Linked DNA regions of Azotobacter salinestris. Each later gene encodes a partner of the first gene's protein in a complex. Links are inferred from orthologs where the notes say so. Each region holds a gene or a part of one and is shown in the gene's direction. Other genes may lie near its edges. The genes, in order: holA and GCU53_RS06285.

Evidence for each region.
Region 2: the proteins of holA (region 1) and GCU53_RS06285 are in contact, whole or in part, in a cryo-EM structure (PDB 8GIZ), measured with the Escherichia coli proteins. The link is inferred for Azotobacter salinestris from one-to-one orthologs.

The regions. Positions count from the first base shown.
Region 1 is NZ_CP045302.1:3,663,355-3,669,313, reverse strand. What follows is about bases 1,917-4,728. They hold holA (DNA polymerase III subunit delta), read left to right. Parts: upstream 1,917-2,708; coding sequence 2,709-3,749; downstream 3,750-4,728. Other genes in these bases: GCU53_RS17160 (YfbU family protein), read right to left, coding at 3,879-4,466; GCU53_RS17170 (LPS-assembly lipoprotein LptE), read left to right, coding at 2,045-2,671; leuS (leucine--tRNA ligase), read left to right, coding at 1,917-1,992. Also shown: more of leuS, read left to right, coding at 1-1,916; alternative ribosome rescue factor ArfA, read left to right, coding at 4,759-4,920; GCU53_RS17150 (thermonuclease family protein), read right to left, coding at 5,113-5,739. UniProt on the Escherichia coli protein: Part of the beta sliding clamp loading complex, which hydrolyzes ATP to load the beta clamp onto primed DNA to form the DNA replication pre-initiation complex.
Region 2 is NZ_CP045302.1:1,336,945-1,343,090, reverse strand. What follows is about bases 1,095-4,093. They hold GCU53_RS06285 (DNA polymerase III subunit delta'), read left to right. Parts: upstream 1,095-2,100; coding sequence 2,101-3,087; downstream 3,088-4,093. Other genes in these bases: GCU53_RS06275 (TatD family hydrolase), read left to right, coding at 3,482-4,093; GCU53_RS06280 (PilZ domain-containing protein), read left to right, coding at 3,122-3,478; tmk (dTMP kinase), read left to right, coding at 1,476-2,108; mltG (endolytic transglycosylase MltG), read left to right, coding at 1,095-1,479. Outside these bases: pabC (aminodeoxychorismate lyase), read left to right, coding at 1-396; more of mltG, read left to right, coding at 403-1,094; more of GCU53_RS06275, read left to right, coding at 4,094-4,267; GCU53_RS06270 (aminotransferase class V-fold PLP-dependent enzyme), read right to left, coding at 4,488-5,621; GCU53_RS06265 (DUF1285 domain-containing protein), read left to right, coding at 5,700-6,146. UniProt on the Escherichia coli protein: Part of the beta sliding clamp loading complex, which hydrolyzes ATP to load the beta clamp onto primed DNA to form the DNA replication pre-initiation complex.

The DNA.
Region 1 (5,959 bases):
GAGCTGACCGGCTGGCCCGAGCAGGTCAAGACCATGCAGCGCAACTGGATCGGCAAGAGCTTCGGTGCCGACATCGTCTTCGACTATGACGTCGCCAGCATCGGCGAAGCCGGCCAGCTCAAGGTCTACTCGACCCGCCCGGACACCCTGATGGGCGCCACCTACGTCGCTGTCGCCGCCGAGCACCCGCTGGCCCAGCGCGCCGCCGAGAACAGCCCTGCGCTTGCGGCCTTCATCGCCGAGTGCAAGGCCGGCTCGGTGGCCGAGGCCGACATGGCCACCATGGAGAAGAAGGGCCTGGCCACCGGCCAGTTCGTCGTCCACCCGCTGACCGGCGACAAACTGCCGGTGTTCGTCGCCAACTACGTGCTGTGGGGCTACGGCGAGGGCGCGGTGATGGCCGTGCCGGCACACGACGAGCGCGACTTCGAATTCGCCAACAAGTACGGCCTGCCGATCAGGCAGGCCTACGCTGCCGAAGGCAAGGATTTCAGCACCGCCGAATGGCAGGCCTGGTATGCCGACAAGGAAGGCCTGACCACCGTCAATAGCGGCAAGTACGACGGCAAGAGCTTCACCGAGGCCTTCGACGCCATCGTCGCCGACCTGGAAAGCGCCGCCCACGGCGCGCGCAAGACCCAGTTCCGCCTGCGCGACTGGGGCATCAGCCGCCAGCGCTACTGGGGCTGCCCGATCCCGATCATCCACTGCGACAGCTGCGGCGACGTGCCGGTGCCGGAAGACCAGTTGCCGGTGGTGCTGCCCGAGGACGTGGTGCCGGACGGCACCGGCAGCCCGCTGGCCAGGATGCCGGAATTCTACGAATGCAGCTGTCCGAAATGCGGTGCGCCTGCCAAGCGCGAAACCGACACCATGGACACCTTCGTCGAGTCGTCCTGGTACTACGCCCGCTACGCCTCGCCCACCTATGACCAGGGCATGGTCGACCCGCAGGCGGCCAACCACTGGCTGCCGGTGGACCAGTACATCGGCGGCATCGAGCACGCCATCCTGCACCTGCTCTACGCGCGCTTCTTCCACAAGCTGATGCGCGACGAGGGCCTGGTGTCCTCCAACGAGCCGTTCAGGAACCTCCTGACCCAGGGCATGGTGGTCGCCGAGACCTACTACCGCACCCTGGAGAACGGCGGCAAGGACTGGTTCAATCCGGCCGACGTGGAGGTCGAGCGCGACGCCAGGGCCAAGGTGATCGGCGCCAAGCTCAAGTCCGACGGCCTGCCGGTGGAAATCGGCGGTACCGAGAAGATGTCCAAGTCGAAGAACAACGGCGTCGACCCGCAGGCGATGATCGACGCCTACGGCGCCGACACCTGCCGCCTGTTCATGATGTTCGCCGCCCCGCCGGAGCTATCCCTGGAGTGGTCCGACGCCGGCGTCGAGGGCGCCAGCCGCTTCCTGCGCCGCGTCTGGCGTCTGGCTCAGTCCCATGCCGCCGCCGGCCTGCCGGGCGTGCTGGACAAGGCCCAGCTCTCCGACGCGCAGAAGGACATCCGTCGCGCCATCCACGCGGCGATCAAGCAGGCCAGCACCGATATCGGCCAGCACCACAAGTTCAACACCGCCATCGCCCAGGTGATGACCCTGATGAACGTGCTGGAGAAGGCGAAGGCCGAAAGCGAACAGGACCGCGCCCTGCTCCAGGAAGGCCTGGAAACCGTGGCCCTGCTGCTGGCGCCGATCACCCCGCATATCTGCCATGCGCTCTGGGAGGCCCTCGGCAAGGACGGCCTGATCATCGACGCCGCCTGGCCGGTGGTGGACGAATCGGCCCTGGTGCAGGACACCCTGACCCTGGTGGTGCAGGTCAACGGCAAGCTGCGCGGGGAAATCCAGGTGCCGGCCGGCGCCTCCCGCGAGGAGATCGAGGCCGCCGCCCGCGCCAACGAGAACGTGCTGCGCTTCACCGAGGGCCTGACCATCCGCAAGGTCATCGTGGTGCCGGGCAAGCTGGTCAATATCGTCGCCAATTGATGCGCCGTCCCGGCGGCAAGATGCCGCCGGGGTCATTGCAAGGGGAAACCAGATGATCAAACGTAGCCTCGCGCTCATCGCCCTGACCAGCCTGCTCGGCGCCTGCGGCTTCCAGTTGCGCGGCACCGGCGAGACCGGACGCCTCGCCATCAGCGAGCTCAACGTGAGCGCCCGCAACGCCTACGGCGAAACCCAGCGGATGCTGCGCCGCCAGCTCGAAGCCAGCGGCGTCAAGGTGTATGCCGGCGCACCCTACGAGCTGGTGCTGGCCCGCGAGAAAGAGGAGCGCCGCACCGCCAGCTACACCAGCTCGGCGCGCAGCGTCGAATACGAGCTGACCAGCACCCTCGAATACGAACTGCTCGACGCCCGCAAGCAGCTGCTCGGCAGCAACGAGCTGGAGGTGCAGAAGGTCTACGTCCACGACCAGAACAACATCACCGCCTCGACCCAGGAAGCCCAGCAGCTGCGCGAGGAAATGCGCCGCGAGATGGTCCAGCAGCTGATGCTGCGCCTGCAGCAGCTCACCCCGGAGCGCATCTCCCAGATGGAGGAAGCCGCCAAGGAGCGCGCCCGCGCCGAGGCCCAGGCCGCGGAGGCGGAGCGCCGCGCCCAGGAGCAGCAGCAGGAGGCGCCGCAGCAGTCGCCGCTCGAACTGCCGCCCTCCCTCATGCCCTGAGGCCGCCGGGCGGGGCCCCGGCCCCGCCCCTTCCGCCATGAAGCTTCCTTCCGCACAACTGCCCAGGCAGCTCAAGGACACCCTGGCGCCGATCTACGTGGTCAGCGGCGACGAGCCGCTGCTCTGCCAGGAGGCCTGCGACGCCATCCGCGGCGCTGCCCGCGCCCAGGGCTTCAGCGAGCGCCAGGTGTTCAATGCCGATGCCAACTTCGACTGGAGTCAGCTCTACGAGGCCGGCGCCAGCCTGTCGCTGTTCGCCGAGAAACGCCTGCTGGAGCTGCGCATCGCCAACGGCAAGCCCGGCGACAAGGGCGCCGCGGCGATCCTCGAATACCTGGCCCGTCCCGCCGAGGACAACCTGCTGCTGATCGACCTGCCCAGGCTCGACGCCGCCACCCAGAAGAGCAAGTGGGCCAAGGCGCTGCTCGACAGCCCGCAGGTGCAGTTCGTACAGGTCTGGCCGGTCGATGCCCAACAACTGCCGCAGTGGATCCGCCAGCGTCTGGCCCAGGCCGGGCTGGCCGCCAGCCAGGAGGCTGTGGAGCTGATCGCCGCCCGCGTGGAAGGCAACCTGCTGGCCGCCGCCCAGGAGATCGAGAAACTCAAGCTGCTCGCCGAGGACAACCAGGTCACCGCCGACACCGTGCAGGCGGCGGTGGCCGACAGCGCCCGCTTCGACGTCTTCGGCCTGCTCGACGCCACCCTCGCCGGCCAGGCCGCCCACGCCCTGCGCATGCTCGAGGGGCTGCGCGGCGAAGGCGTGGAGACGCCGGTGATCCTCTGGGCGCTGGCCCGCGAATTGCGCCTGCTGGCCAACCTCGCCCAGCAGTATGCCCAAGGCGTGCCGCTGGAGAAGGCCTTCGCGCAAATGCGCCCGCCGGTCTGGGAAAAACGCCGCCCGCTGCTGACCAAGGCCCTGCAGCGCCACCCGGCAGCACGCTGGAACCAGCTGCTGCTCGACGCCCAGCTGATCGACGCGCAGATCAAGGGCCAGGCCGAGGGCGAGCCGTGGAATGGCCTCGGCCGGCTGACCCTGGCCATCGCCGGCCAGCGCCTGCAGCTGCCGCCGGAACTCTGAGTCGCGTGACAGCCCACAGGCCGGGGGCTTTCCCGAGTACGCCGGAAGCCGAGGAATGGAGGAGCCGAAAGCGACAAGGCCCCGAGATATCGGGGCCTTGTCCGAGAGCCGTATCACATGGCCGAAGGGTCAGGCCCAACGCAGCACATTGGCGTCCAGCTCCATGCTGCTCTTCGGGATGATTCTGGCGTTCAATATTTTCGCCAACGCCTCTACCGACAGCCTGGACGCGTGGCTGGTGTTGTTCGAGATGCGCTCGTACACCGCCAGCATCCGCCGATAGCCGTCGGCCAGGATCCTGTGCGAGTCGGTGTTGCGTCCCTTGAAGATCGGCCAGCGGTTCAGGTCGTCCACGAGGATATGGACAATCTCCCGCAGATCGGCCTCATGGCTGCCATCGAACCCGAGAAACCGGGGGTCACGCCCGAAAGCCGGGGCCAGCTCGGCCAGCCGGTCCTTCCGGGCCTGATCGAACCCGGCATAGGCCTCCTCGATGGCCTCCCACATGGTCAGCACCTCGGCGACGAAGGTGACGGTCTCCGGGGGCTCGATGCCGTCTTCGAACAAACCGGGGTAGGCCCAGCCAAGCGCCCAGCCGTGACCACCCTGGACCATCCGCTGCACGAAGACCGGATCGACGCTGTCGTCGATCCCGAGATGAGCGTGGATGTCGGTGAGCAGGGTGATGATCAGCTTTTGTTGGTTGGAAAATTCCATTTCTACTTCATCCTTGTTTTTGTTTTGGCGGGGATATCAGCATATAGCTCGTCCATCCGGCAAATTCCAGTCATGCTGCCCAGCGGCAGGCAATGGCCTGGCTGGCCTCCGAAGTCTGGAGAGCCTTGCGCCTTGGGCCGGGGGACGCATGAACGCCCCTGCAGAGCGGCTTGCGGGACTGTCCAAGTGCCTGGTCGATGTTCCGACCTCGCAACCGCACCCCCTGGACATCTTTTGACCAGCCACGCATGATGCGCGCGCCTGCACGGGGCAGGCCTACAGGAGGACGCTCATGGCCAAGAAATCCCCTTCCCGGCCGAACAAGGCCAAATCCCTGGTCGCACAGCCCTTGTTCCGCTGCCGCCAGGAACAGCCGAAGAAAGGCAAGGGCAGCTACCGCCGCGAAGCCTTCCGGTCCGACGACCGGGAGGCTTTTGTCTTTCTGGCCGCCTGAAAGGCCCGCGTCCCCTCTCCTCCCCGTTTCCCTCTCGTTCGCCGCCACGGCGGAAATCTCTCCGGCACCCGCCGCAGGTACGCGCCGCGAGCCGTACGTTTTGCAGCTCTTCCCGCCGTGCGCCTCGATGCCCAGGCGTCTCGCCGTGAGCGTTCAGCGTCCCCGCGTGCCGTGCTTTCGGTCGGCCGTACGTCAACAAAGTGACAGCGCTGCCGGGAGATGGGCCTGTCCGGCACTCAAGAACTGAAAGATGGCATCCGGGACCCACCGGGAAATATCCAGACGCCCCGTCATCCACAGGTAAGCGCCACCTGCCAGCGCACCCGCCACCAGCGTCGCCAGCAGCCATGGCCATATCTTCCAGCCCTTTTCAACTGGCCGAGCCTTCCCTTTCCCGAGCTTGCGCCATTCCCACGGTGGCACCCGCTTCGCCTTCGGCAAGGCCCACAGCCCCTGCCTGGCCTTGCGTGCCCGCTCTTCCAGCCGGGCAAACTCCGGCTCCCTGGAATAGTCATGGTAAACCCAGGCATGGCCATGCCTGACCATCTCCTCATTGACGAACGTACGCCCGCGAAAGACCCTGCCGACAATGCGGCCATAGCGATCCCGGGCCGTCTGCTCGATCCTGACGCTCTTGTTGAGCACCATCGCCGCCAGCGCCGCTCTCGCCTCCGCACCATAGGGCTGAGCCTGCTCCGGGGTATCGATGCTGCACAGTCGCACCACCACGGTCAGGCCGTCGCCACAGTTCGCCCTCAAGGTATCCCCGTCGGGAACATGCACCACCTTTGCTTCCAGCAGTTTCTTCCTGCCTACCATCAATGAACACCACTCACGCTGAAACCATATCCGGGGCCCTCCGCAGCTCATGGCCCCCTACTGGCGATGAAAAAGGCCGCGCAGTATGACAGGGGACTTCCACGCCGTAAGCCATTGCCTACAGCAGATCGGGCACTCTCCCCATTGGTTCGGAACGGCCACAGGCGTAGATTGAATCCCACCAAGACGTCGAAGGATCGACGCAGGCCGACCACGGATG
Region 2 (6,146 bases), 2.3 Mb from region 1 along the record:
CATCTCAATCGCCTGGAGCAGGTACTCGCTCGTGCCGAGTGGCAGGATGCCGAGCATGCCGAGGGGTTGATGCGCGACCTGTCCGGCCGGGTGATCGAAGGGGTTTTCAGCAATCTGTTCCTGATCCGGGATGGTGTCCTGCTGACTGCCGGCCTGCAGCGCTGCGGGGTTGCCGGGGTCATGCGTGCGGAGATCCTCGAGCAGGCGGAGCGGGTGGGCATTCCGGCGCAGGTACGTGATATCGACCTCGCCGAACTGCTGGCGGCGGACGAGGTTTTTCTCTGCAACAGCCTCTATGGCATCTGGCCTGTGCGCGGGTTCGAAGGACACGACTGGCCGGTCGGCACGCTCACCCGTAAACTGCAGGGCCTGATCTGCAAGCTACTGGACTCCTGATACGTGATGCGAAAATGGCTGCTGCTGCTGGAAAGTGGCCTGCTGGCGGGTGGACTGCTCCTGGCGTTCGCCGTCTGGCAGCAGAGGGCCGCACTCGAACAACCCCTGAAGCTCTCCGAGGAGCGCCTGCTGGAGGTTCCGAGCGGCGCCACGCCCGGTGGCCTGCTCAATCGTCTGCAGGACGAGGGGCTGTTGCGCGGGAGCTTCTGGCTGCGCCTGTATTGGCGCTTCAATCTGTCCGAACAAGGTATGCGTAGCGGCGAATATCGCCTGGAGCCAGGTATGACGGCCGTCGAGCTGCTCGATCTCTGGCAGCGTGGCGAGGTGGTGCAGTACAACCTGACCCTGGTCGAGGGCTGGAGCTTCCGTCAGGTACGGGCCGCACTGGCGCGGGCCGACAAGCTGGAGCAGTCCCTGGCAGGGCTTTCCGATGCCGAGCTGATGGCCCGACTCGGCCAGCCGGATGCCCATCCGGAGGGGCGCTTCTTTCCCGATACCTATCGCTATGTGCGCGGCATGAGCGATTTCGAGTTGCTCAAGCAGGCCCATGCCCGCCTGCAACAGGTGCTCGCCGAGGAGTGGGCCGAGCGATCGCCGAACCTGCCCTACGAAACCCCCTACGAGGCGCTGATCATGGCTTCGATCATCGAGAAGGAAACAGGCATCCCCCGCGAGCGCAAGCAGATCGCCGGCGTGTTCGTGCGGCGCCTGGAGCAGGGCATGCTGCTGCAGACCGATCCCACGGTCATTTACGGTCTGGGCGAGCGCTACAACGGCAAGCTCGGGCGCGCCGATCTGGTCGCGGCCACCCCTTACAACACCTACGTCCAGCCCGGCCTGCCGCCGACGCCGATCGCCCTGCCGGGGCGCGAAGCGATCAATGCGGCGCTGCACCCGGCGGAGGGCCGCGAGCTGTATTTCGTCGCCCGCGGCGACGGCAGCCATGTCTTTTCCGAGACCCTTGAGGCGCACAATCAGGCGGTCCGCGACTACCAGCTCAAGCGCCGCGCCGACTATCGCTCCAGCCCATCGCCCGAGGCGCTGGAGCGCTCCGTGCAGCAGGACAGTGAGGAAAATCCGTGAGCGGCCTGTTCATTACCCTCGAGGGCCCGGAGGGGGCCGGCAAGAGCACCAATCGCGAATACCTCGCCGAAGGCTTGCGTGCCGCCGGCCGTGAGGTGGTGCTGACCCGCGAGCCGGGCGGAACGCCGCTGGCCGAGCGCATCCGCGAACTGCTGCTGGCGCCCAGCAGCGAGGCGATGGCGGTGGACACCGAGCTGCTGCTGGTCTTCGCTGCCCGCGCCCAGCACCTGGCCGCTGTGATCCGCCCGGCGCTGGCGCGGGGCGCCATGGTGCTCTGCGACCGCTTCACCGATGCTTCCTACGCCTACCAGGGCGGTGGCCGCGGCGTCCCCGAGCAGCGCATCGCGATCCTGGAGAGTTTCGTGCAGGGCGACCTGCGGCCTGACCTGACCCTGGTCTTCGACCTGCCGGTCGAGATGGGACTGGTCCGTGCCGCCGCCCGCGGCCGCCTGGATCGTTTCGAACAGGAGGGGCGCGCCTTCTTCGAGGCGGTGCGTCAGGCTTACCTGCGCCGCGCGGCAAGCGATCCGGCCCGCTATCGGGTGGTGGATGCGGGGCGGCCCCTGGCGGATGTCCAGCGCACGCTGGATGACCTGCTCCCGCGGTTGCTGGAGCTGCGCGGTGCCTGAGGTCTATCCCTGGCAGCAGGCACTGTGGCAGCGCCTGGCCAGCCGTGGTCGACACGCCCATGCCTATCTGCTGCATGGTCCGGCCGGCATCGGCAAGCGGGCGCTGGCCGAGCGCCTGACCGCCCGTCTGTTGTGCCAGAGTCCGGCCGGCCTGGAAGCCTGCGGCCAATGCAAGTCCTGTCGTCTGCTGCAAGCCGGCAGCCATCCGGATCATTTTCTGCTGGAGCCTGAGGAGGCGGACAAGGCGATCCGGGTCGATCAGGTGCGCGATCTGGTGGAGTTCGTCGTGCAGACGGCACAGCTCGGCGGCCGCAAGGTGGTCCTGCTGGAGCCGGCCGAGGCGATGAACCCGAACGCCGCCAATGCCCTGCTCAAGAGCCTCGAGGAGCCTTCCGGAGAGAGCGTGCTGCTGCTGATCAGCCACCAGCCGAGCCGGCTGCTGCCGACCATCAGGAGCCGCTGCGTGCAGCAGGCCTGTCCGTTGCCGGGAGCCGCCGACAGCCTGGCCTGGCTGCGCCGGGCCCTGCCAGAGCAGAGCGACGCGGAGCTGGGGGAACTGCTCGCCCTGGCCGGTGGTTCGCCGCTATCCGCTCTGAAGCTGCACGGCGAAGGGGTGCGCGAGCAGCGTGCGCGGATAGTGGAGGGCGTGAAGCAGCTGCTCAAGCAGCAGGCCGGCGCCAGCCAGCTCGCCGAGGCCTGGAACGGCGTGCCGCTGCTGCTGCTGTTCGACTGGTTCTGTGACTGGAGCCTTTTGATCCTGCGCTATCAGTTGACCGGCGACGAACAGGGCCTGGGCCTGGACGACATGGCCAAGGTCGTCCGCTACCTGGCGGAGAAGAGCACGCTGCCCCGGGTGCTGGCCATGCAGGACTGGCTGCTGGCGCAGCGCCAGAAGGTGCTCGCCAAGGCCAATCTCAACCGTGCCCTGCTTCTCGAGGCCTTGCTCGTACAGTGGGCAAGCCTGCCCGGGCCGGGCTAGAATCGGCACCTGAATCAGCCATCCGGAAACCTGCATGAGCCTGCCACCCGGTCTGGGATCGCGTAATGGCATCCTGCCCCTGTCGATCAAGGATAAGTCGGTCCTCTATGCTTCCTACATGCCCTTTCTCAAGAATGGCGGTCTGTTCATCCCCACCAACAAGAGCTACAAGCTCGGCGACGAAATTTTCTTGCTGCTCAGCCTGATGGACGAGCCGGAGAAGATCCCGGTCGCCGGCAAGGTCGTCTGGATCACCCCGCCCGGTGCCCAGGGCAACCGCGCCGCCGGGGTCGGCGTGCAGTTCGGCGACGGCGACAACGTGGCGCGCAACAAGATCGAAACCTATCTGGCCGGCGCCCTGAAGTCGGACCGTCCCACCCATACGATGTAACCCATGCTGGTCGACTCCCACTGCCATCTCGATCGTCTCGATCTCGCCGCCCATGGCGGTTCCCTGGACGCCGCGCTGGACGCCGCCCGTGCCTGCGGCGTCGGACATTTCCTGTGCATCGGCGTGAGCGCGGACAACGCGGCCGCGGTCAAGGCGCTGGCTGAAGCGCATAGCGATGTGGACTGTTCGGTCGGAGTGCATCCGCTGGACGTCGAGCCCGATGCCGTGCCCGCCCTCGACTGGCTGCTCGGCGAGCTCGCCCATCCGCGGGTGGTCGCCATCGGCGAGACCGGGCTGGACTATCACTATCAGCCGGAGTCCGCGGCCCTGCAGCAGCAGGCCTTCCGTCTGCATCTGGAGGCGGCGCGCCTGACCGGCAAGCCGCTCGTCGTGCACACCCGCGCGGCACGTGCCGATACCCTGCAGCTGCTGCGCGAGGCCGCACTGCCGCAGGCCGGCGTGCTGCATTGCTTCACCGAGGACTGGGAGATGGCCCGGGCGGCGCTGGATCTCGGCTTCTACATCTCGCTGTCCGGCATCGTCACCTTCCGCAATGCCGAGGCCCTGCGCGAAGTGGCGCGCCGGGTGCCGGCGGATCGTCTGCTGGTGGAAACCGACGCGCCCTATCTGGCGCCGGTCCCTCATCGAGGCAAGCCCAACCTGCCGCAATACGTGCGCGAAGTCGCGGAGTTTCTCGCCGAACTGCGCGGCGTTTCCTTCGAGACGCTGGCCGAGCAGACCACCGACAACTTCCGGCGCCTGTTTCCGTTGGCACGGGTCGTCTGCTGAGACTTTCCGCCATGCAAAAAAAACCCGGAGTCTGGGGGAGGAAACCGGGTCAAAAGCGTTAGGAGTAAGCGAAGGCACGCGTTCCTCGGTGCCTCCGGCTGGCTTGGCATCGGGGGAATGCCATGTCAGTAGGGGAAGTATCGCTCCGGATCGGCTCCAGTCCAGTACGAGCTGTTCATTTTTTAAACGGTTTTGGAATACTTCCGCCATTGTTGAGTACCTAGCCGGATGCCAACTGGCGCAGGATCGCCAGCGTTTCGTCGACTACCGTGGTCGGCGTGTAGAAATGCGGCGACAGACGGATTCCGCCACCACGCTGGGCACAGACGATCTGCTCGCGCTTGAGACGCTCGAACAGCTGCTGGTTGTCCCAGCCGTCCAGGGCGAAGGTCAGGATGCCGGCGCGCCGTTCGGGATCGCGCGGACTGTGCAGGCGCAGGCCGGGGATACGCAGGAGGCCCTCTTCGAGCCAGGCCAGTCGCTCGTGCAATCCCTGGGCGACGTTGAGCATGCCGACCTGTTCCAGCAGGGACAGGCTGCTTTCCAGCGCCACGGCGCCGAGCATGTTCGGGCTGCCGCACTCGAAGCGCCGAGCGGTGCGTGCCGGCTCCCACTCGATACGATCATAGTCGCCGGCGTTCTCCAGCATGTGCCAGCCGTATTCGTGCAGCTTGAGCTGCTCGCGCAGGTCGCTGCGGCAGTAGAACACCCCGAGCCCCTCCGGGCCGAGCATCCACTTGTGCCCGTCGGCCATGGCAAAGGCGCAGTCGCAGGCACGCACATCGAAGGGCAGGGCGCCGAGCTGCTGGATGGCGTCGACGCAAAGCAGCACGCCGAGCTGCCGGCAGCCGTGGCCGAGGCGCTCCAGATCCAGGCGCAGGCCGCTGGCATACTGCACGGCGCTGATCGACAGCAGGCGCGTGTGCGGGCCACAGGCGGCCAGCAGATCGGCCTCCGGATCGCTGCCCTTGAGGCTGACCGCCACGACCTCGACGCCTTGCGGCTTGAGGGCCTCCCAGACGACACGGTTGGAGGGGAACTCCTCGTCGCTGATGACGATCCGGTCACCGGCCTGCCAGTCCAGGCCGAAGGCGACGAAGGACAAAGCCTCGGAGGTGTTCTTGACCAGCGCGATGTCCGCCGTGCTGGGTGCGTTGAGCAGGCGCATCAGGCGCTCGCGCAGGCGCCGCTCGATGCCCAGCCACTGGGGATAGTCGCGTGCGCCGATGTGCACGTTCTGCTCGGCGAAGGCCGTCACCGCCTGGCCGGCCCGTTTCGGCCAGGGGGCGACGGCGGCGTGGTTGAGATAGCGCAGCCCGGCCAGCTGCGGAAATTCATCATGGATGGCATGCATGGGCTTGCTCCTTGCAATCGTATTGTAAGGCATCATATTCCACCTGGAGTCACTGTCCCGCCCGGCGAAGGAGAAGCGATGAGCGATCCAGGCAAGGCCGACGACCTGTTGGCGCAGATTCCCGAAGGCGGCCGCAAGGGGCCGCCTCCCGTCCACCTCTGGAACCCGCCGTTCTGCGGCGACATCGACATGCGCATCGCCCGCGATGGCAGCTGGTTCTACATGGGCACCCCGATCGGGCGCAAGGCCCTGGTCCGCTTGTTCTCGGGCATCCTGCGGCGTGACGGCGACGACTACTTCCTGGTGACCCCGGTGGAGAAGGTCGGCATCCGGGTCGACGATGCGCCCTTCGTCGCGGTTTCCCTGCAGGTCGAGGGCAGCGGCGAGAAGCAGGTGCTGCGCTTCACCACCCAGGTCGGCGACGAGGTGGAGGCGGGCGCCGAGCACCCGCTGCGGGTCGCGCTCGACCCCGACACCCAGGAGCCCGCGCCCTACCTGCATGTGCGCGCCAACCTGGAGGCGCTG